2 regions of the Cupriavidus sp. GA3-3 genome follow, and region 2 is predicted to be linked to the other one. Evidence: riboswitches for the same ligand, from Rfam matches in the RefSeq annotation. Region 2 holds a riboswitch; the other holds the start of a gene.
What was found. A riboswitch is a leader RNA that binds a small molecule or an ion and turns the genes downstream of it on or off. The one in region 2 is predicted to bind glycine.

Region 1 (11,104 bases), on a different contig from region 2:
CCTATCTTACAAATGGGAGAGGGGAGAAAACACCCGCGAACTCAAGCCTTGGCCAATGCCATCGGCGCACCCGCCGCGACTGCCACCCTCGCGCCGAGATGCTGGTCGACAACCCCTGCCACCATATCCGCCGTCACCGCCGACAAAGTCCACCCCAGGTGCCCATGCCCGGTGTTGTAGAAGATGCATGCCGCACGCCCGCGCCCCACGCGCGGCAGCATATCCGGCATCATCGGCCGCAGCCCGGCCCAAGGCACCACGCTGCGCGTGCTGACGCCGGGGAAGCACTGCTGCACCCATTCCACCAGCGGGCGGATGCGGTCGGCGCGGATATCGCGGTTGTAGCCGTTGAACTCGGCGGTGCCGGCCACGCGGAAGCGGTCGTCGCCCAGGCGGCTGGTGACCAGCTTGGTTTCGTCGTCGAGCAGGCTGACCACCGGTGCGGCGGCGCGGCTGGCCTCATCGGTCAGGTTGACCGTGATTGAATAGCCCTTGACCGGATAGATGTTGACGCGGTCGCCCAGCCCCGCGGCCAGTGCGCGGCTGGCGGTGCCGGCGCAGATCACGGCGCCGTCGAAGGTGGAGGTGGCCGTGTCGGCTCCGTCCTGCACGGTCACGGTGGCGCGCCTGCCGTCGGTCTTCACCGCCCGCACGTCCTGGCCGTACAGGCAGCGCACGCCCAGCCGATCGATGGCTGCGGCCAGGCCGCTGGTGAACTTGTGGATGTCGCCGGTGGAATCGCTCTCGGTGAAGTAGCCGCCGTAGTACGAGCCGGCCAGCGTCGGCTCGATCGCGCGCATCTCCTCGGGCGTCACGGCGCGCCGTTCCAGCCCGCCCTGCGCCAGCAGTGCCGAGACCCGGCCGGCATGCTCGAAGCCGGTCTTGTCGCGGTAGATATGGAGGATGCCTTCCTTCTTCAGGTCGAAATCGATGCCTTCCTGCGCCGCCCAGGCGAACAGGTGCTCACGCGCCGCGATGGCCAGGCGCGCGGTCTCGATGGTGTTGCGGCGGTAGTGGGGGATCGCGGCGATGAACTCGGCGAACCAGGACAGCTTGTGCCAGCTGGGCCGGGGATTGACCAACAACGGGGCGTCGTTGCGCAGCATCCATTTCATGCCCTTGACGAGGGTCGACCAGTGGGTCCAGACCTCGGCGTTGGAGGCCGACAACTGGCCGCCGTTGGCGAACGAGGTCTCCATGGCGGCATAGCGGTGCCGTTCGAACAGCGTGACGGAGAATCCGCGCCGGGCCAGCGCGTAGGCCGTGGTGACACCCGTGATGCCACCGCCGATGACAGCGATTGATTTCATGATCTGCAGGTTCCAGGAACGTCGATGGTGGGAGCCCGGACGCAATATGCGTGGCGGACGCCCCCTCTGTTCTGGACCTGAGAGATTCACGCCACCCGGCCGCGAGGGCGGGGCGCGCTTGCTCCTTCGGTATGCCGGCGGACGATAGCGTCCGGCATTCTTCAGAGTGCACTGACTGGTGATGCCGGTCCTTTTGCCTGAGAGTTTCCGGGGCGGTTGCTCCTTCGGCGCTGTCCGCGGCGGGCGCCGCGACAGTCTCTCCCTGCATCACATTGGCTTGACGCCAATCCGGGCAATGTAGTGACAAGGCTCGACGTTGGATATGCGGGTTAACGCTTAGGCAGCCTGCCGCCCGCGTCGCTATGTCGCATCGGCCTGCGCCCCCGTGCCCCATAAAATGTCAGCGCTCGCTCTCGGGGAGAGGCGCCGTATGCTGCGCTCAGGTGGAGTGAGTCGAAAAAGACGACAACAAGGTTTTCCAGTGAAGAAGAATCGCATTGCACTGGCCGTTTCGGCGGTGCTGATGGGCCCCGCCGTCGCCGCCGCCCAGGTGGTGGACGCGCCCGAGCCGCTGCAGGAGGTGGTGGTCTCGGCCAAGTCGGAGCGCGCCGAGACGCCGGCCATACCGCCCAACACGCCCTCGCCGTCCTACGGCATCAGCCGCCGCCGCATGGCCGACTTCAATGTGGTGAACACGGAAGACGCCCTCAAGTACGCGCCCAACCTCGCCGTACGCAAGCGCTTCATCGGCGATATGAATTCGATCATCTCGGTGCGCAGCACCAGTTCGCGCCAGTCGGCGCGGGGGCTGGTCTATGCGGACGGCCTGCTGCTGTCCAACCTGCTGGGATCGGACTTCAGCTTCCCGCCGCGCTGGTCGCTGGTCAACAGCGCCGAGATCGAGCGCATGGATGTGCTGTACGGCCCGTATTCGGCGCTGTATCCCGGCAACTCGCTGGGCGCGACGGTGCTGATCACCACGCGCACGCCGGAGAAGTTCGAGGGCGATGCCAGCGTGCAGCTGTTCACGCAGCGCTTCAGCCTGTATGGCACGCACGACAACTTCAATGGGGTCCACGCCAACGCCTATGTGGGCGACCGCGTCGGCCCGTTCTCGTGGCTGGTCAGCGTGGACCGGCAGGACAGCAAGAGCCAGCCGCTGAGTTTCTATACCGCGGCGCGCTCCACGGCCCGTGCCACTTCCGCCGACAAGCCGGTCACCGGCGCGCACTTCGACCAGGACCAGACCGGCCGCGAGCGCGTGGTGATGGGCGTGAACAGCGAGGGCGTCACGCATACCGTGCAGGACCAGCTCAAGCTCAAGCTCGGCTACGACATCACCAATACCCTGCAGGCGCAGTTCACCGCGGCCTACTGGCAGCAGGACCGCTCCAGTGCCACCGGCAGCTACCTGCGCGATGCCGATGGCAATGTTGTGTCGAGCGGTCCCGTGAATATCGGCGGTTATCGCTATGTGATTCCCGCCAACGCCTTTGCCCCGAGCAATGGCGAGGACGCGCGCTGGCTCTATGGCCTGTCGCTGCGTACGCGCAACGAGACCGGCTGGAATTTCTCGGGCGTGGCGTCGCTGTTCGATGTCAGCAAGGACATCAGCCGCAGCGCCAACACCGTCGGCAGCGGGCCGGGCACGGTGACCTATGGCGACGGCACCGGCTGGCGCACGCTCGACCTGAAGGCCGACTACCGCCCGCGGCAGCTGCAGGGCGGGCACTGGGTCACGTTCGGCTACCACTATGACAATTACCGGCTGAGCAACACCACCTACAACACCTCGGACTGGCAGGCGACCACCATCAGCGCCTTCAGCAACGCCTTTGCCGGCAAGACCGAGACCCAGGCGCTGTATGCGCAAGACGCCTGGTACTTTGCCGAGGACTGGAAGCTGATCCCCGGCGTGCGCTACGAACACTGGCGCGCCTATGACGGCAGCCGCAGCCAGCCCGGCGTGGATATCGGCTACCCGGTGCGCAGCGAATCCAACTGGTCGCCCAAGCTGGCGCTGGAGAAGGCATTCGGGCAGGACTGGCTGGGCCGGCTGTCGCTTGGCCAGGCCTATCGCTACCCGACTGTCAGCGAGCTGTTCCAGGGCCGCATCACCGGGACCGCGTTGATCAACAACGATCCCAACCTGCAGCCCGAGCGATCGTTCTCGAAGGACCTGACCTTCGAGCGCACGTTGGATTCGTCGTACTTCCGGGTCTCGGTGTATGAGGACGATATCCGCGATGCCCTGGTCAGCCAGACCAACACCACGGTATTCCCGACTGTCACCAGCTTTCAGAACGTCGACCGCGTGCGCACCCGCGGCATCGAGCTGGCCTATGACGCGCGCGATGTGTTCGTCAGCGGCTTCGACCTGTCGGCCAGCGGGGCCTACAACCATTCGAAGACGCTTGAGAACGCCATCAACCCGGCCTCGGTGGGCAAGTACTTCTACCGCATCCCCAGGTGGCGGGCCAACCTGATGGGCACCTATCGCATCACGCCGGCCTGGGCCGGCACGCTGGCCATGACCTATTCGGGGCGGCAGTACAATACGCTCGACAATTCCGACGTCAACCCCGACACCTTCGGCGGCACCAGCAGCTTCCTGACCTTTGACGTCAAGCTGACGTACCGGCCCGCGAAGAACGTGCGCCTCGGGCTTGGCATCGACAACCTTACCGACCAGCGCTACTACGTCTATCACCCGTATCCGGGCCGGACGTTCTACGCCGAGGCGAAACTCTCCTTCTGAGCACGTGAACAGGCTGACCACAACCATGCAAGGCGTTCGCCCCGGTTTCCGCTTGATCGTTGCCGGGCTGATGATGGCCGGTGCCGCGCTGGCCGCGACCGCGCAAACGCACGGCGATCACAGCGGCCACGGCGCGCAGGCCAAGGCCGCGAAGATGAGCGAGCTGGGCACCGGCGCCGCGTTCGATCGAAACGGCAAGCTATGGGTCGCCTACAAGGACGGCCCTTACGTCGCGGTACGTGCATCGACCGACTACGGCCGCAGCTTCGGGCCGGCGCAGCATGTCAACAGCGTGCCGGAGCAGGTCGCCGCCGATCACGAAAGCCGGCCCAAGGTCGCCACCGGGCGCGACGGCGATATCTTCGTCACCTGGACCCAGCCGCTGCCCAAGCCGTGGACCGGCTTTATCCGCTTTGCGCGCTCCACCGATGGCGGCAAGTCCTTCGCCGAACCGCTGACGGTGCATGCCAACCGCGACCAGATCGCCCACCGCTTCGACGCCATCGCGGTGGACAATGCCGGGCGCGTCTTCGTCAGCTGGATCGACAAGCGCGACGTGGTTGCCGCCGAGGCGCGCAAGCAGCCGTACGCCGGCGCCGCGGTCTACTACGCGGTCTCGGCCGATCACGGCAAGACCTTCCAGGGCGACTACAAGGTCGCCGACCAATCGTGCGAATGCTGCCGCATCGCGCTGTCGCCCACGCCCGACGGCAAGATGCTGGCGCTGTGGCGCCATGTATTCCCGCCCAACGCGCGCGACCACGCGCTGGCGCTGCTGGGCACCGACGGCAAGGCCACGCCGGTGCAGCGCGCCACCTTCGACGACTGGCGCATCGATGCCTGTCCGCACCACGGCCCCGGCGCTTCGGTGGCGCCCGATGGCACGGTGCACATGATCTGGTTCAACGTGCGCGAAGGCAAGCCCACGGTCTCGGTGGGGCGCTGGAAGGACGGCAAGCTGCAGGCACAGCGCCCGCTGGATGATCCGCGTGCGCAGCATGCCGACATCGTCGCGCTGAACGACAACGAGATCGCGGTGGCCTGGAAATCGTTCGACGGCCGGCAGACACGGCTGTCCGCCATGCTGTCGCACGATGGCGGCAAGACCTGGCAGACGCGCAAGCTGGCCGGCACGGAGCGCGACTCGGACCAGCCGCACCTGCTGCAGCACGCCGGCCGCGCCTACGTGCTGTGGCGTACCGAGGCCGAGGGCTTCCAGGTGTTCCCGCTGGGCAAGGAGGGCGCATGATGCCATCCCGCCGCAAGCTGCTCGCCGCTGCAGTCCTGACCCTGGCGATGACTGCCGCCAATGCCGGCAGTCAACCGGCCGAGCGCGTTGCCGTGTTCGCATCGGCCAGCGCCGCCCAGCTCGCAGCCAGCCAGCAGGGCAAGCCCTTTGTGCTGGTGGTGTGGTCGCTCGACTGCGTCTATTGCAAGCGCAACTTCGACACCATCGGCAAGCTGCGCGCGCAGCATCCAAACCTGCGCGTCGTCACGCTGGCGACGGACAACCCCGACGCGCTGCCACAGGTGCAGCAACTGCTCCAGCGCGTCAGGCTCACGCGCAACGCGTGGGTGTTCGGGCACGAGCCGCAGGAGCGGCTGCGCTATGCGGTCGATCCGGACTGGATGGGCGAGATGCCGCGCACCTACTTCTATCGCGCCGATGGCCAGCGGCAGGGCGTGTCCGGCGTGATCAGCGACGCCGACTGGGGCAAGCACCTGCGCTGGGCTGGCATCGCCGGCTGAGGCTGTGCCGGGAGCGGCTGTCCGCTCAATCCGGCTTGATCCCAGCGCGCGCAATGATGGGCTTCCAGCGCTGCTGCTCCTGCGCGATAAAGCGCGAGAACTCCGCCGGCGTGTCGCCCACCACAATCGCCGCATCCGCGCTCAGGCGCTCGACCGACGACTTGCTCTTCACTGCTTTCACGGTGGCGTCCGCCAGCTTGTCGGCGGCCGCCTGGGGCAGAGATGCCGGTGCCAGCAGGCCATACCACTGCGTCATCTCGAAGCCGGGATAGCCTTGTTCCGCAACCGTTGGCACGTCAGGCAGCTGGGCAATGCGCTGGGTCGTGCCGGTGGCGATGCAGCGCACCTTGCCGGCCTTGATGAACTGGATGATCGCCGGCGCGCCGACCGCGGCCGCGTCCAGCCTTCCGGACAGCAGGTCAGTGATCTGCGGGCCGCTGCCGCGATACGGCACATGGGTGATGAAGGTGCCGCTCGCGGCTTTCAGGTATTCAAAGGCCAGGTGGCCGGCGCTGCCGTTGCCGGCCGAACCGTAGTTCAGCTTGCCAGGCTTGCTCTTGGCCAGCGCCACGAACTCCTTCAGGTTCTTCGCGGGCACGTCGGGGTGGACCACGTACAGGCTCGGCACCTTGGACAGCAGCGAGATCGCGCGGAAGTCCTTGACGGGGTCGTAGGGCAGCTTCGGGAAGATAAACGGATTGACCGCCAGCGTGCCGATATGGCCGAGGATCAGCGTGTGGTTGTCATCGGCGCGCGCGACTTCGGCCATCGCGATATTGCCGGCCGCGCCGGGCTTGTTCTCGACGAAGACTGACACGCCTAGCAGCTTGGTCAGCTCCGCCGCGGTGGAGCGCGCCACGATCTCCGAGCTGCCGCCCGGCGCGAACGGCACCACCAGCCGGATCGGCTTGGCCGGCCAGGCCTGTGCGCGGGCCAGTGTTGGTGCCAGCGCGCACGCGCCCAGCGCGGCGGTGGTCTTGAGCAGATGGCGGCGAAGGGGATTTATCGGGGTCATGTATTTCTCCTCAAAGTTCTGTAGCTGGGCCGTGGTGGGGCAGAGTCGGTGCCAATTGGTGCTATTCGGGCTTGATGTTGCCGTCCCGGATGACCTTGGCCCATAGCCGGGCCTGCCCGTCGATGAATTGCCGTGCCTGTGCTGGCGGCGCAGCCACGACCTCGCCGCCCAGCTCGGCCACGCGTTGCCGGATCTCGGGGCTGGTCATGACTTTCCGCAGGGCGTCGGCGAGCTTCGCTGCGATCGGGTCCGGCGTTGCGGCGGGCAGGAAGGCCGCGTTCCATTCATAGACCTCGTAGCTCGCCACGCCGGCTTCCTGCATGGTGGGCACGGACGGCAATGCCTGGGTGCGGGCATGGCTGGTCACCGCCAGCGGCTTCAGCTTGCCGGCCTTGATGTGCTGCAGGCTCGAAGCGACGTTGGCAAAGAACAGCGGCACCTGGCCGGCGATGACATCGGTCATGGCGGGGCCGCCGCCCTTGTAGGGCACATGCAGTAGATCGACCCCCGCGCGCTGCTCGAACAGCACGCCGGCCAGATGCTGCGCCGAGCCATTGCCCGAGGACGCAAAGGCGACCGAGCCTGGCTTTTGCCTGGCCATGGCCAGGACGTCGCTGACCTTGCTGGCGGGGAAGCCCGCCGTGGCCACCAGCACGTTGGGATAGCGCGCCAGCACGCCGACCGGCCGGAAGGCCTTGTCCGGATCGTAGGGCAGGCGCGGATAGAGGCTGGGATTCACCGCATAAGAGGAGGCATCGACCATCATCGTGTAGCCGTCCGGTGCCGCCTTGGCGACATAGGCGGCACCGATCTGCCCGCCGGCACCCGGGCGGTTCTCGACGACGACGGTCTGGCCCAGCTCGCGCCCGAGGCCCGGCGCGATCAGCCGTGCCATCAGGTCCGCGCCGCCGCCCGGCGGATATGTCACCACGATCGTGATGGGCCGTGCCGGCCAGGCCGCGGCGGTGTCGGCGGCCTGCGCCAGCGTGGTGGTGGCGATCATGGCAGCGACCGTGGCGGCGATCGCGTGGCGTGCGTGCATGGGTCTGTCTCCTCGGGTGCGGTCCGTCAGCGGACGTCCGCGGTATAGCGAAAGGCAAAGGCGTCGCCCCGCGTCAGCCGGTATTCGATGCAGTTGCCGCCCAGGTCGAAGGCATGCCGGGTCACGACCGCGCACGGATGCGCATCCGGCAGGTCCAGCAAGGCGGCCTCGTCTGCTGCCAGCGTGCGGAAGGTCACTTCGTCAACGGCGCGATGGACCGTGATGCCGCAGGCGCTGCCCAGCAGCGGGTAGAGCAGGTCGCCCCATTGCGCCGGCGGGAGTTGCTGCAGGGCTTCGCAGCGCGGCAGCGGCAGCCAGATCGATTCCAGCAGCCGGGGCGTGTCCTCCAGCCAGCGGCGGCGCGAGATCGCCAGCCCGCGCGCGCCGGTCGGCAGCCCGAAGCGGGTTGCCATGGCCTTGTCCAGGCGCACGGCGCGGCACGACAGGATTTCCGAGCGCGGCACCGCCGGCGCGCCATCGACGCCGCCGAAGCGGAAAAACCGCATCAGGCTGGCCCCGCTCAGTCCCTTGCGCACAAAGGTGCCCTTGCCCTGCACGCGCTCCAGCAGGCCCTGCTGGACCAGCACGGCGATGGCCTGCCGGATGGTGCCCAGCGCAATGCCGAACTCCCTGGCCAGCGCGCCTTCCGCAGGGATGGCGCTGCCGGGCGTCCACGCGCCCGAAACAATATTTGCCTGCAGTTCCGCCGCGATCTGGCCGTAGCGGCTCAGGCCAGCGGCGGTGGTTGTAGTCTGGAGCAGCGCGTTGTCTGGCATGCCGAACCCGTGCTAAATTGATGTCGATGTCATCTAGAGGACTAGAATACTGACGCGGATACGGATGCCATATCCGGATATACCCGCGCCACTGAGCCGCGCCACGGAGGGGCTGACTGATGAGCAAGCGCGCTTTGCCGCTGGTGGATACCCACTTCCACGTCTTCGATGCCGGAGCGGCCGTGCCATCGGCCCGCTACCGGCCGCCCTATGCCGCTGACCTGAAGGACTGGCACGCCCGGCTTGCCGGATTGGGGGACATGTATGGGGTGGTGGTGCAGACCAGCTTTCTCGGCACCGACAATGCGGCGCTGCTGGCCGCGCTGCAGGCCATGCCCGGGCGCTTGCGCGGCGTCGCGGTGGTCGGCCCTGAGGTAACGGATGCGGAACTGGCTACGTTGCACGCGGCCGGCGTGCGGGGCATCCGCCTGAACCTGTACGGCGATCCGGACTGGCAGCGCATCGCCACCGTGCCGTGGCGCGGGCTGTTCTCCAGGATCGCCGGGCTCGGCTGGCATGTCGAGCTCCATACCCGCAACGGCGATGGCGCCATGGTGCTGGCACAGCTTGACGCGGCCCTTGGCGATACCGGCGCGCCGGTCGTGCTTGACCACTTTGGCCGGCCCGGCCCCGCAGGAACCGCGGACGCGATCTTTGACGTGGCCTCTGCCGTGCGCGCGCGCCGCCAGGTCTGGGTGAAGATCAGCGCGCCGTACCGGCTTGCATCCCCTCAGGACTGGCACGGGCTTGCGCAGAGATGGCGCGAAGTCGTGGGCGATGACCGCTTGCTGTGGGGCAGCGACTGGCCATGGACCAACCACGAGGCGCCGGCTCGGGTCGACGAGTGCCGGATGCTTGCCGCATGGCCGGGACAAGGGGCGCCCGGTGACAGCGAGGAGGCCGGCGCGGCCTTGTCCGCTGCGCTCCGGTGGCGGAACGCGGCAGCGTTGTACGGGTTTGCGGTGAAGGGATAGCGGGCGGCTTGCGCCGCCGGCTTCAATCCAGCGCCAGCACCCCGGGAATCGCCTCCACCAGCAAATCGATCGTCACCCTCAGCTTGTGCGGCAGGAAACGGGTGCGCGGCCACACCAGGTGCAGCGGGGTCCGGATCACCGAGGCTTGCGGCAGCACGCGCACCAGCGTGCCCTGGTCCAGCGGCTCCCGCACCAGCCACAAGGGGACATTGACCAGGCCCGCGCCTCGTATGGCTGCCGCGGCGATGGTGTCGATATCGTCAAAGCCGAGACGGTGAGCCAGCTCAGGCCGCGCGATATTGCCGTCGGGCCCGGCCAGTGACCAGGGCACGGACTGGCCGCCATGCATGTAGACGAGGCAGCGGTGCGAGGCCAGGTCGGCAATGCTGGCCGGCGTGCCATGCTTGCGCAGGTAGCCGGGCGCGGCACAGAGCACCATCGCCTGCATGCCCAGCGGACGTGCCACCAGCATGTCGCTGTCCGGCAGGCGCCCGCTGCGGATGGCCAGGTCGATGCCGTCGTCGGCGAAGTCGGCCAGCCGGTCGGTGAAATTCCCTTCCAGCCGCAATTGCGGATGACGGTCTGCCAGCTCCAGCAGCAGCGGCGCCACATGGTGGCGGCCGAACACTACCGGGGCACTCACGCGGACGCGGCCGGCCACTTCCCTGCGCCCGGCTTCCAGCATGTGCTGGGCGGCATCCAGGTCTTCCAGCGCCTGGGCACAGCGTTCGTAGAAGGCCTGACCATCGTCGGTCAGCGCCAGGCTGCGCGTGGTGCGCACGAACAGGCGCGTGCCGACGCGAGCCTCAAGCCGGGCGATGGCCTTGCCGATGGCCGAGCGCGTCAGCCCAAGGCGCGCCGCGGCCTGGGCAAAGCTGCCGGCCTCCGCGGCGGCAACGAAGGCGGAGATCCCGGCCAGCCGGTCATGGGTAATTGGTTCCATAAGATCTACATGAGAAGGACATCGATTGCCCAATGGCGCTGGTAGGGAATCAGTATAGTGGGTTCACCGTTTTCAACAGACCGGAGTACCCCATGACTTCCTCCATGCAGCGCTGGCAACTGTCCGCTTTCGGCCGCAACAACCTGCGTCGCGTCGAAGCGCCCATTCCCGTGCCCGGTCCCGGCGAGGTGCTGGTGCGGGTCCATGCCGTGGCCTTGAACTACCGCGACCTGCTGATCATCCAGGACGGCATGGGCATGCCCGTGCAGCCGCCGCTGGTTCCCGGGTCGGACATGCGCGGCGAGGTGGTGGCGAGTGGCGATGGTGTAGCCGACTTTGCCCCTGGCGACGCCGTGATCAGCACCTTCTTCACCAGCTGGCTCGATGGCGTGCAGCCGCACCGCAGCATGCCGCTGGGCGTGCCGGGTCCCGGCATGCTGTCGGAGTACGTGGTATTGGCAGAGGACTCGCTGGTGTCGGCCCCGCGCACGCTGGACGCCGCGCAGGCCAGCACGCTGACCTGCGCCGGCCTGACGG
Region 2 (11,104 bases):
AGGCCGGCCGAACCCATCATCGCGATATACATCCACGAGATCGGCAGGATGCTGGCCGAGCCGAACGGCGCCGCCGAAACGCCGCCGATGCCGCGGTCGTCGCGGCGATAGCCGACGCTGTCCTGGTTGGGCAGGAAGTCAGCCAGGTGCGCGCCGACTGCAACCGGGCCCACGCCCGGGCCGCCGCCGCCGTGCGGGATGCAGAAGGTCTTGTGCAGGTTCAGGTGCGACACGTCGCCGCCGAACTGGCCCGGCGCGGCGGTGCCGACCATGGCGTTCATGTTGGCGCCGTCCACGTACACCTGGCCGCCGTGCTGGTGCACGATCTCGCAAATCTGCTGCACGCCCTGCTCGAACACGCCATGCGTGGACGGGTAGGTGATCATGATCGCCGCCAGGTTCTTGCTGTGCTGCTCGGCCTTCTTCGCCAGGTCTTGCAGGTCGACGTTGCCGTCCTCATCGCAGGCTACGACCACCACCTTCATGCCGGCCATCTGCGCCGACGCCGGATTGGTGCCGTGTGCGGACGACGGAATCAGGCAGATGTCGCGATGGCTCTCGCCGCGGCTGGCGTGGTAGGCGTGGATGATCAGCAGGCCCGCGTACTCGCCCTGCGAGCCGGCGTTGGGTTGCAGGCTCACCGCGGCGTAGCCGGTGGCGGCGCACAGCATGGCCTCGAGCTGGTCGATCATCTCGCGGTAGCCCACGGTCTGGTCCAGCGGCGCGAACGGGTGGATCTGGCTGAATTCGGGCCAGGTCACCGGGATCATCTCGCTGGTGGCGTTCAGCTTCATCGTGCACGAGCCCAGCGGGATCATGGTGCGGTCCAGCGCCAGGTCCTTGTCGGCCAGCATGCGCAGGTAGCGCAGCATCTCGTGTTCGGCGTGGTGCGTGTTGAACACCGGGTGGGTCAGGTATTCGCCGGTGCGTGCCAGTTCGGAGGGGAAGCCGTCCTGCGCGACGGCCTCGAGCTTGTCGAAGTCCACGTCCGCGGGCAACGGCTTGCCCTGCATGAATACTTCCCATAGCGCGACCACGTCGGCACGGGTAGCGGTCTCGTCCAGCGAGATGCCGACGCGCGTGGCGCTGATATGGCGCAGGTTGATGCCGCGCGCGGTGGCCGCGGCATGGATGGCATCGGTGTTGAAGCCGGTTTCCAGCGTCAGCGTATCGAAGAAGCTGGCGTTGGTGCGCGCGAAGCCGAGCTTTTCCAGGCCGGCGGCCAGCGTCGCGGTCAGGCGATGCACGCGCTGCGCGATGCGCTTCAGGCCCTGCGGACCGTGGTAGACGGCATACATCGAGGCCATTACGGCCAGCAGCACCTGCGCAGTACAGATGTTCGAGGTGGCCTTCTCGCGGCGGATATGCTGCTCGCGCGTCTGCAGGGCCAGGCGATAGGCCTTGTTGCCCTGCGCATCGATGGTCACGCCCACCAGGCGGCCCGGCATCGAGCGCTTGAAGGCGTCCTTCACCGCCATATAGCCGGCGTGCGGGCCGCCGAAGCCCAGCGGTACGCCGAAGCGCTGCGAGTTGCCCACGGCCACGTCGGCGCCCCATTCGCCAGGCGCGGCGATCAGCGTCAGCGCCAGCAGGTCGGCGGCAGCCACCACCAGGCCGCCGGCGGCGTGCACGGCGTCGGCGATGGCGCGGTAGTCGTTGACGTCGCCGTTTACGCCCGGATACTGCAGCAGCACGCCGAAGGCGTTGGCCGCGGCGGCATCGGCGGCGGGGCCGACCTTGACTTCGATGCCCATCGGCAGCGCGCGCGTGCGTACCACTTCCAGCGTCTGCGGCAGCACGTCGTCGGCCACGTAGAAGGTGTTCGAATCGTGCTTGTTCACGCGCTGCAGCAGCGTCATGGCTTCGGCCGCGGCAGTGCCTTCATCCAGCATCGACGCATTGGCGATATCCAGCCCGGTCAGGTCGGTGACCATCTGCTGGAAGTTCAGCATCGCTTCCAGGCGGCCTTGCGAGATTTCCGGCTGGTAGGGCGTGTAGGCGGTGTACCAGGCCGGGTTCTCGAAGATATTGCGCAGGATGACGCCGGGCGTGACGGTGTTGTAGTAGCCCTGGCCGATAAAGCTCTTCAGCACCCTGTTCTTGCCTGCCAGCCCGCGCAGCCTTGCCAGCGCGGCTTCCTCGCTCAGCGGCTCGGTGAACTCGCCCATCGGCATGCCGTCGCGGCGGCGGATGGCGGCGGGGATGACGGCGTCGATCAGCGCGGCGCGGCTGTCATAGCCGAGCACCTTCAGCATGTGCTGCTGTTCGGGGGTATCGGGGCCGATATGGCGGGCGGCGAAGGCGTCGCGCGCCTCCAGTTCGGCCAGCGTGGGCCGGTTCACTTGGGCGGCGTTCATGGGAAGCGGGGCGTTCATTGGCAAGAACCTCGTGGGGTGCGCGCCGGCCGGTGGTCAGCCGGGACGGCGCGCGTCAGTCTGCAGTGGCCGGTCCAACCATGGACCGGCGCGGCCGGCGTCAGGCGCCGACGCTGGCCTTATAGGCGTCGGCCGACATCAGGCCGTTGACGTCGTCGCCGTTGGCCGGCTTGAGCTTGAACAGCCACGCGTCGAAGGCGTCGGCGTTGACGCTCTCCGGGGCAGCCGTGGCGGCCTCGTTGACGGCGATCACTTCGCCGGCCACGGGGGCGTAGATGTCGGAAGCGGCTTTTACCGATTCCACCACTGCCAGCGCGTCGCCGGCACCGACCGACTTGCCCACTTCGGGCAGTTCCAGGAAGACGATGTCGCCCAGCGCGTCCTGCGCATGGTCGGTGATGCCGATGGTGAGCGTGCCGTCGGCTTCGACGCGTACCCACTCATGCGACTCGGTGTACTTGAGGTCAGCGGGGAAATTCATGAAGGTTCTCCGGATACAGATTTGTTTCTTGTTGGGTGATGCCTGCCCGGCGAAGCTGCCGGCAGGCGAGGGCGACCGTTGGTATGAGCCTCAGCTCACGAGTGCCTTGCCATTACGCACAAACGGCAGTTTAACCACAGTCGCGTTGAGTTTGCGGTCGCGGATCTCCACCTGCACGGTATCGCCCACGGCGACATCCTTGGGCAGTCGGGCAAAGGCGATGGACTGGGACAGCGACGGGCTGAAGGTGCCGCTGGTGATTTCACCGTCACCGGCCGGCGTGATCACTTTCTGGTGGGCGCGCAGGACGCCGCCTTTGTCACGCAGGATCAGGCCGAGGAATTGCTGGCGCGAACCGGCCGCGGCCAGTGCCGCCTTGCCGGTGAAGTCACGCTCGCTCTGCAGGTCAACGGTCCAGGCCAGGCCCGCATCCAGCGGCGAGGTGTTGATATCCATGTCCTGGCCGTACAGGTTCATGCCGGCTTCCAGGCGCAGCGTGTCGCGCGCGCCCAGGCCCGCCGGGCGCACGCCGGCGGCGTTCAGCTTTTCCCAGACGGCGGCGACGTTCTCGGCCGGCACCACCAGTTCGAAGCCGTCTTCGCCGGTGTAGCCGGTGCGCGCCACCATGATCTCGCCGAGGGCCGGGTCCTGGACCACGGCGGCGTTGAAGGGCTTGAGCGTGTCCGACGGCTGGGTCGAGGGGAAAGTGCTCCACACTTTGGTGCGGGCGTTGGGCCCCTGCACGGCGACGATCGCCAGAGGCTGCACGCCTGCAGGCGCAACGTCCTCGCGGCGCGGCGTGATGGTCACATCGCTGCCGGTGGCGGCATTGCGCGCGCGGATCCATTCGATGTCGCCCAGCGCGGTGCTGGCGTTGACGACCAGGCGGAAGCGGTCCTCGGCAAAGAAGTAGACGATCAGGTCGTCGATCACGCCGCCTTTCTCATCCAGCATGCAGGAGTAGAGCGCCTTGCCCGGGGTCTGCAGCTTGTCGACATTGTTGGCCAGCAGGCCGCGCAGGAAGCTGCGGGTATTGGCGCCGGCGAGGTCGACCACGCACATGTGCGACACGTCGAACATGCCGGCGTCGGTGCGCACAGCATTGTGTTCTTCGATCTGGGAGCCGTAGTTGACCGGCATGTCCCAGCCGCCGAAATCAACCATGCGGGCGCCGAGGGCGCGGTGGATGGCGTTGAGGGGCGTGGCCTGGAGCGTCATGGAATCCTCTGGGGCAGTCTCGGTTGGCGAAAACAAAAAAGGGCCATCCGCCGCAACGCTCGCCGCGCCTGAATGTGGCGTGGCAATCCGCTGCGGCGGATGACCCCTCTGTCCTCGATACCTGAGAGATTACAAGGCGGATCCTGCCGGACCCCGTCCTCGTGCGCCCCTTCGGTGGGCACGCTCGCCACGAATGGCGGGTGCCGCTCTCCAGAGTTCGGCATGCATCGTGTGCATATTGCATGCCGATCCGATCGGTCCGTGGTGCCTGAGAGTTTTCGGGTGATACCCCTTCGGCGGCGCAGGCGATGCGCGCTCTCCCGGTCGGATGCGCGCAATGTACGGGAGGCCCCGGCCTTTGTCAAACGGGCCAGGGGAGCCTGCCGTACCTGTCGCTGCGGTGGTCTGGCTTACTTCTTCTTGTCGTCGGTGACAACGTTACCGATCACGCCGCCCACGGCCGCGCCACCCAGCGTACCCAGCGCGCTACCGTCGGTGAGGATGGCGCCGCCCACGGCGCCCGCGCCCGCGCCAATGGCGGTATTACGCTGCTTCGGGGTCATATCCGCGCAACCGGCAAAGGCCGCGACGGTCACGCCGATCAGGGTCACCTTGGTCAAAGTCTGCAGGGTTTTCATTATTGGCTCCGATGTGATGATTCAAGCATGTCAACCCCGCCGCGCAGGCCAGGGGGACATACTAGTTAGAGCGTTTGGTTGCGCGATTGGCTCCGGCCTTTACGAAGTGTTACGCCGTTGACACAACCGGCCGTGTCAACGCGGCTTGCGCTGACTGACCTGCCGCGGCCAGCGTGTTAACATCGGCAGCTTTGCCGCCGTGCCCGTTTCTTGGGTGCTGGCGTGTCCCGCCTGGCCTTCCGCTGTTCCTGCCGATTTCCCTGCCTCCAACCGCATCCCACGCATGACCCATGGCCTGAACTCCGCCCAATCCGAAGCCGTCCGCTACCTGGACGGCCCTTGCCTGGTGCTGGCCGGGGCGGGCTCCGGCAAGACCCGGGTGATCACGCAGAAGATCGCGCATCTGATCGAGGACAAGGGCTTCGAGCCGCGCCATATCGCCGCCGTCACCTTTACCAACAAGGCCGCCAAGGAGATGCAGGAGCGCATCGGCAAGCTGATGGAGGGCAAGACTACGCGCGAGGGCAAGCGCATTCCGCTCAAACAGCTGACGGTCTGTACCTTCCACTCGCTCGGGGTGCAGATCCTGCGCATGGAGGCCGAGCACGTGGGCCTGAAGCCGCAGTTTTCGATCATGGATTCGGACGACTGCTTCGGCCTGATCCAGGAGCAGCTCGGCACCACCGACAAGAAGCTGATCCGCGGCGTGCAGGGCACGATCTCGCTGTGGAAGAACGGCATGGTCGATCCGGAGGCAGCGATCGCGCAGGCCGCCAATGCCGACGAGCACCAGGCCGCGCTGGTCTACCGCAACTACGTGGCCACGCTGCATGCCTACCAGGCGGTGGATTTCGACGACCTGATCCGCCTGCCGGCCGAACTGTTCGCGCGCAATGAAGCGGTGCAGCTCAAGTGGCAGAACCGCCTGCGCTACTTCCTGGTCGACGAATACCAGGACACCAACGCCTGCCAGTACCAGTTGCTCAAGCTGCTGGCGGGCGGCTCGCACCTGCGCGCGCCGGCCTTTACCGCGGTGGGCGACGACGACCAGGCCATCTACGGCTGGCGCGGCGCCACGCTGGACAACCTGCGCGGGCTGCAGACCGATTTTCCGGACCTGAAGGTGATCAAGCTGGAGCAGAACTACCGCTCCACCGTGCGCATCCTGGAAGCGGCCAACGCGGTTATCGCCAACAATCCCAAGCTGTTCGACAAAAAGCTGTGGAGCGAGCACGGCATGGGCGACCCCATCGCCATCCACCCGATGAACGACGAGGAGCACGAGGCCGAGTCGGTGGTGTTCCGCCTGTCCGCGCACAAGTTCGAGCGCCGCGCGCAGTTCCGCGACTACGCCATCCTGTATCGCGGCAACCACCAGGCGCGGCTGTTTGAGCAGATCCTGCGGCGCGAGCGCATTCCCTATGTGCTTTCAGGCGGCCAGAGCTTCTTCGACAAGGCCGAGATCAAGGACATCTGCGCCTACCTGCGCCTGATTGCCAATCCCGACGACGATCCCGCCTTTATCCGCGCCATCACCACGCCGCGCCGCGGCGTGGGAAACACCACGCTGGAAGTGCTGGGCACCTTTGCCGGACAGGCCAAGGTGTCGCTGTTCGAGGCCGCGATGATGGGCGGTATCGAAGGCAAGCTGCAGCCGCGCCAGCTGGAGCCGCTGCGCGTGTTCTGCGAATCGATGGTACGGCTGGCCGACCGCGCGGCCAAGGATCCCGCCACCGTGGTGCTGGACGACCTGATGGAAGGGATCCACTACGAGGCCTACCTGTACGACAGCTTCGACGAACGGCAGGCGCAGTCGCGCTGGACCAACACGCTGGAATTCCTGGACTGGCTCAAGCGCAAGGGCACCAAGCCCGAAGGCGCCGAGGGCGAGGAAGCCACCGGTTTCGACAATGCCGACGGCTTCGGCAGCGAAGGCAAGAACCTGCTGGAGCTGACCCAGACCGTGGCGCTGATGAGCATGCTGGAAGGCCGCGAGGAAGATCCCGACGCGGTGCGGCTGTCCACGCTGCATGCGTCCAAGGGGCTGGAGTATCCGCACGTGTTCCTGGTCGGTGTGGAGGAGGGCATCCTGCCGCACTGCCGCGAAGACGAGGACATGAGCGACGAGAAGATCGAGGAAGAGCGGCGGCTGATGTATGTCGGCATCACCCGCGCCCAGCGCAGCCTGCATGTCAGCTGGTGCAAGAAGCGCAAGCGTGCGCGCGAAACCTACTCGTGCCAGCCTTCGCGCTTTATCGGCGAGATGAAGCTGGAGGAGGCGCCTGCGCCGGTGGATGAAACCCCGGCGATGAGCCCCAAGGACCGGCTCGGCGCGCTCAAGGCACTGCTGGGAACCGGCGGCAAGACGGCCCCGGGCTGAACGGGGCGCTACAGTCCCGATACAAAGGCATACCAGCTGACAAGACGCCGGGTGCAGGCATACCTGGTATGGCGGCTGTGCTGCTCGAGCCGTTCTACTGCGTCGAATCCTCGCGCAGCCGCGCCACCGGCGGGGTCGGCATGGGGTTGTCGATCGCGGCCGACATTGCCGCGCGCCATGGCGGCGAGCTGACCCTGAGCAACCGCCCCGAAGGCGGCCTGCCCGCGCGCCTGTCCCTACCGCGCGGCTGACGCCGCCAGCGTGACGTACTGCGAGCCGCGCTGCCCGTGCGTGAAGTCGAGCGGGAAATCGCCCACGTCCACGCGCCCCTGCAGTGCCCGCCGCATCTCGGCCGCGCCGCTGCCGCGCAGGCCGGCCAGCGCGCGCGCCAGCCATGCCGCGCCGATATAGCCGGCCAGCGTGGCCGGCGACGGCGGCTCATCCAGGTATTGCTTCATGCGCGCCACGTGTTCCTTCACCACCCGCAGCGTGGCCTGTTGCGGCCCGGGCGCGACCTGGGTCAGCACCATGCCGCCGTTGTAGCCAGCGCCCAGGATTTCGCGCGCGGCGGTGGCGCTGACCGACGACAGCCCGACCAGGAAACCGTACCAGCCCTGCACCGCCAGCGCGCGGCCCAGTCCGGCGTAGGCGAGGGTATCGCCCGCCACGATCACCGCGCCCGGGCGGGTGGCGGCGATGCGCCGGGCGGCGGCCTCGGGATTGGCGTCGAGCGGCACCGCGCGCGTCCCGGTCTGCGCCTCCAGCCGGGCCAGCGACGGGGCGGCGAAGTCCGGCGCCAGGGCCAGCGCGATGCTGGTCATGCCGTAGCTGCGCAGCTGGCGTACCGCCGCGTCCAGTTCGGCCTGGTAGTCGGCACGGGTGAACCAGACGTTGTCGGCCGTCAGCGCAAGGCCCGACAGCGGCGCCACGATCTGCACGCCGCGCCGGCCCAGCTCGGCCGATGCCGCCAGCGCCGGCAACAGCCGGTCGCCCGGGCCGAACAGCAGCTCGGCGCGGTCGGTATCGGCCAGCGACACCGCCTGCGCCAGCGCGCGGCGCGGGTCGGGATCGGCGTCGCGGACCACGTGCGCGATGCGCACCGGGCCGTTGCCGGCGTTGACGGCGTCGAACATGACCTTGGCCCCGGCCAGGTAGTCGCGCGCAAGGTCGGCTTGTGCGCCGCCGCGGTCGAGCAGGTGGCCGACCACGATCGTGCGGCGCGCCTGCGACAGTGCTGGCCAGGCGGGCAGGGCCAGGGCCGCGCCGGCGGCGGCAAGCAGGCGGCGCCGGTGCCGGGCCGGTGCTGCCAGGTGCCTGCGCAGCGGTAGGTACGGCGGAAACATCGGAGTCTGGTCGGGAGTTGGCATTGCAGGGGGCAGGTGACGCGCGGGCCGGCGGTGGCGCGCAGCGTATCCGCCGCACATGACACCAATGTGACGCCTGCCGCCCGCAGGGTCCAATGCCCGCGCTTGACGGCGGTCAACGCGTCGGCGGCGGTGCGGCCCTACGATGGGCCGTCATACACTCATACCCCCGCGCCCCCATGATCCCGTCTGCCATAACTTCCCCTGCGCCCGACCGCCGCGCGCTGTCCGACTTCCGTGCGCTGGCCGGCCGCATCGACGGCAACGGCCCGCGCTATACCTCGTACCCGACGGCCGACCGCTTCCACAACGGCCCCGACCTGTCGCTGTACCACGACGCACTGGCCGCCTGCCGCGCCGACGCGCCGGCGCCGCTGTCGCTGTACCTGCATATCCCGTTCTGCGAGAACATCTGCTACTACTGCGGCTGCAACAAGATCATCACGCGCGACCATGGCCGCAGCGCCCGCTACGTCAACTACCTGGGCCGCGAAATGGCGCTGGTGGCAGACCGGCTCGGGCCGCGCCGCCAGGTGCTGCAGTCGCACTGGGGCGGGGGCACGCCGACCTTCCTCGACCCCGGCGAGATGCGCCGCGTGATGGCGCTGCTGCATGAGCATTTCGAGCTGGCGGCCGAGGGCGAGCATTCGATCGAGATCGATCCGCGCCGCGTCGACCACGCCCGCATGGCGCTGCTGGCCGAACTGGGCTTCAACCGCGTCAGCCTGGGCGTGCAGGATTTCGATCCCAAGGTCCAGCAGGCCATCCATCGCATCCAGCCCTTCGAAGAGACCCGCGCCGTGGTGGATGCCGCACGCACGCTGGGTTTCCGCTCGGTCAGCCTGGACCTGATCTACGGCCTGCCGCACCAGACCGCGGCGCGCTTTGGCCGCACCATCGATCAGGTGCTGGCGCTGCGCCCCGACCGGCTCTCGGTCTATAGCTACGCGCACCTGCCGCATGTGTTCAAGCCGCAACGCCGCATCGATGAAAACGCCTTGCCGCCCGCCGGCGAGAAGCTCGACATCCTGGTCTCCACCATCGAGCGGCTGAGCGCCGAGGGCTACGTCTACATAGGTATGGACCATTTCGCGCTGCCCGACGACGACCTCGCCGTGGCCCAGCGCGAAGGGCGGCTGCAGCGCAACTTCCAGGGTTACTCAACGCATGCCGGCTACGACCAGGTCGGGCTCGGCATTTCCGCGATCGGCGCGATCGCGGGGCGCTACGTGCAGAATGCGCGCACGCTGGACGAGTACTACGGCGCGCTCGACCACGGCCGCCTGCCGCTGGCGCGCGGCGTGGCGATGAGCGCCGACGACCACCTGCGGCGCGAGATCATCGGCGCCCTGATGTGCAATGGAGTGCTCGATATCCCGGCGCTGGAAGCGCGCCACGGCATCCGCTTCGGCACGGCCTTTGCGCCGGAACTGGCCGACCTCGCCGCGCTGGGCGCGGACGGACTGGTGCAATGCGCGCCGGACCGCATCACCGTGACGCCGCTGGGCCGGCTGCTGGTGCGGCGCGTGGCGATGGTGTTCGACCGCTACCTGCGCGAAGACGCCGCGCGGCCAGCGTCCACGGGTGCCCAGGCCGTTGCCGCCAACGATGGCGCGCAGCCGGTGCGCTTCGTGCCGCGGGCGCGGTACTCGCGCGTGGTGTAGCGGCCGCGCAAGCGGTACGGACGAAAAAAAGCCCGCGCAATGTGCGCGGGCTTTTTGTTTGCAGCAGGCGGACTTACTTGGCGGCGTTGGCCATGTAGTCCGAGGCGGCGATCACGTCGGCGTCCGGGCCGGCGTAGCCACCCTTGGGCGGCATCACGCCCTTGCCCTTGAGCGCAAAGTTGTGGACCGCGTCCATGCCTTCCTTCAGGCGCGGCGCCCAGGCGGCCTTGTCGCCGAACTTGGGCGCACCGGCCACGCCGGCGGCGTGGCAGGCGGCGCAGACCTGCTCGTAGACCTTCTTGCCCACGTCGGCCGAGGCGGCCGGCGCAGCAGCGGGTGCGGCGGCAGCAGCTGCCGGGGCCGCTGCCGAGGGAGCTGCCGGTGCAGGCGCGGCACCGGCGGCCGGAGCGGCGGCTTCAGGGGCTGCGGCAGTCGCCGGCGCGGCGGCAGCCGGGGCAGCCGGTTCCGGGAACTTGGCACCGCCGGCGTCGGCCATGTAGACCACGGCACGGGCCAGTTCGTAGTCGGCGTAGTCGTCCGGCGTGGTGCCGGCACGCGCGGCCATCGCGCCCTTGCCGTTTATCACCGACTTCATCAGGCCGTCAAAGCCCTGGCCGATGCGCGCGGTCCAGTCGCCGGCGTTGGCGTACTTGGGTGCGCCCGCTGCGCCGGTGGCGTGGCACGCGGCGCAGATTTCCTTGTAGACCTGCTCGCCCGTCTTGAAGACGCGCGGCGCGTTGGGATCCTTGATTTCGAGCGAGGCAACCGGCTTGATGCGGTCGTTGACGGCTTCCGCCGTGGTGGCGGCGCCGGCGCTTTCAGTCGAGCCGTGTCCGACAAAGTTGACCAGCAGAATGATCACGATGATCGGCACCAGGAAAGCCGCGATCACAACTGCGATCAGTTGCTTCGGGGTCTTGATGGGAGACTCGTGTTCGTCGTGTTCGTTGTGGACGTCGCTCATACAGAACTCTCAGTTTTGCA

Region 1: it holds a riboswitch for glycine, as region 2 does, so the genes downstream of both, C265_RS28925 (D-amino acid dehydrogenase) here and gcvT (glycine cleavage system aminomethyltransferase GcvT) in region 2, are expected to answer to the same signal.

Annotation. Positions count from the first base shown of each region.
Region 1 covers NZ_KB944504.1:83,316-94,419, reverse strand. Annotated here, with positions in the region: gene C265_RS28925 (D-amino acid dehydrogenase) at 42-1,310, opposite strand; glycine riboswitch at 1,367-1,485, opposite strand; glycine riboswitch at 1,486-1,584, opposite strand; gene C265_RS28920 (TonB-dependent receptor) at 1,741-4,068, shown strand; gene C265_RS28915 (sialidase family protein) at 4,094-5,317, shown strand; gene C265_RS28910 (hypothetical protein) at 5,314-5,817, shown strand; gene C265_RS28905 (tripartite tricarboxylate transporter substrate binding protein) at 5,843-6,832, opposite strand; gene C265_RS28900 (tripartite tricarboxylate transporter substrate binding protein) at 6,894-7,874, opposite strand; gene C265_RS28895 (GntR family transcriptional regulator) at 7,901-8,650, opposite strand; gene C265_RS28890 (amidohydrolase) at 8,770-9,624, shown strand; gene C265_RS28885 (LysR family transcriptional regulator) at 9,647-10,567, opposite strand; gene C265_RS28880 (NAD(P)-dependent alcohol dehydrogenase) at 10,660-11,104, shown strand, end outside.
Region 2 covers NZ_KB944486.1:51,310-62,413, reverse strand. Annotated here, with positions in the region: gene gcvP (aminomethyl-transferring glycine dehydrogenase) at 1-2,375, opposite strand, end outside; gene gcvH (glycine cleavage system protein GcvH) at 2,476-2,856, opposite strand; gene gcvT (glycine cleavage system aminomethyltransferase GcvT) at 2,947-4,074, opposite strand; glycine riboswitch at 4,173-4,298, opposite strand; glycine riboswitch at 4,320-4,407, opposite strand; gene C265_RS20895 (glycine zipper 2TM domain-containing protein) at 4,485-4,712, opposite strand; gene C265_RS20890 (UvrD-helicase domain-containing protein) at 4,996-7,092, shown strand; partial or broken gene C265_RS20885 (ATP-binding protein) at 7,149-7,343, shown strand; gene C265_RS20880 (ABC transporter substrate-binding protein) at 7,329-8,459, opposite strand; gene hemN (oxygen-independent coproporphyrinogen III oxidase) at 8,636-10,120, shown strand; gene C265_RS20870 (cytochrome c5 family protein) at 10,194-11,084, opposite strand.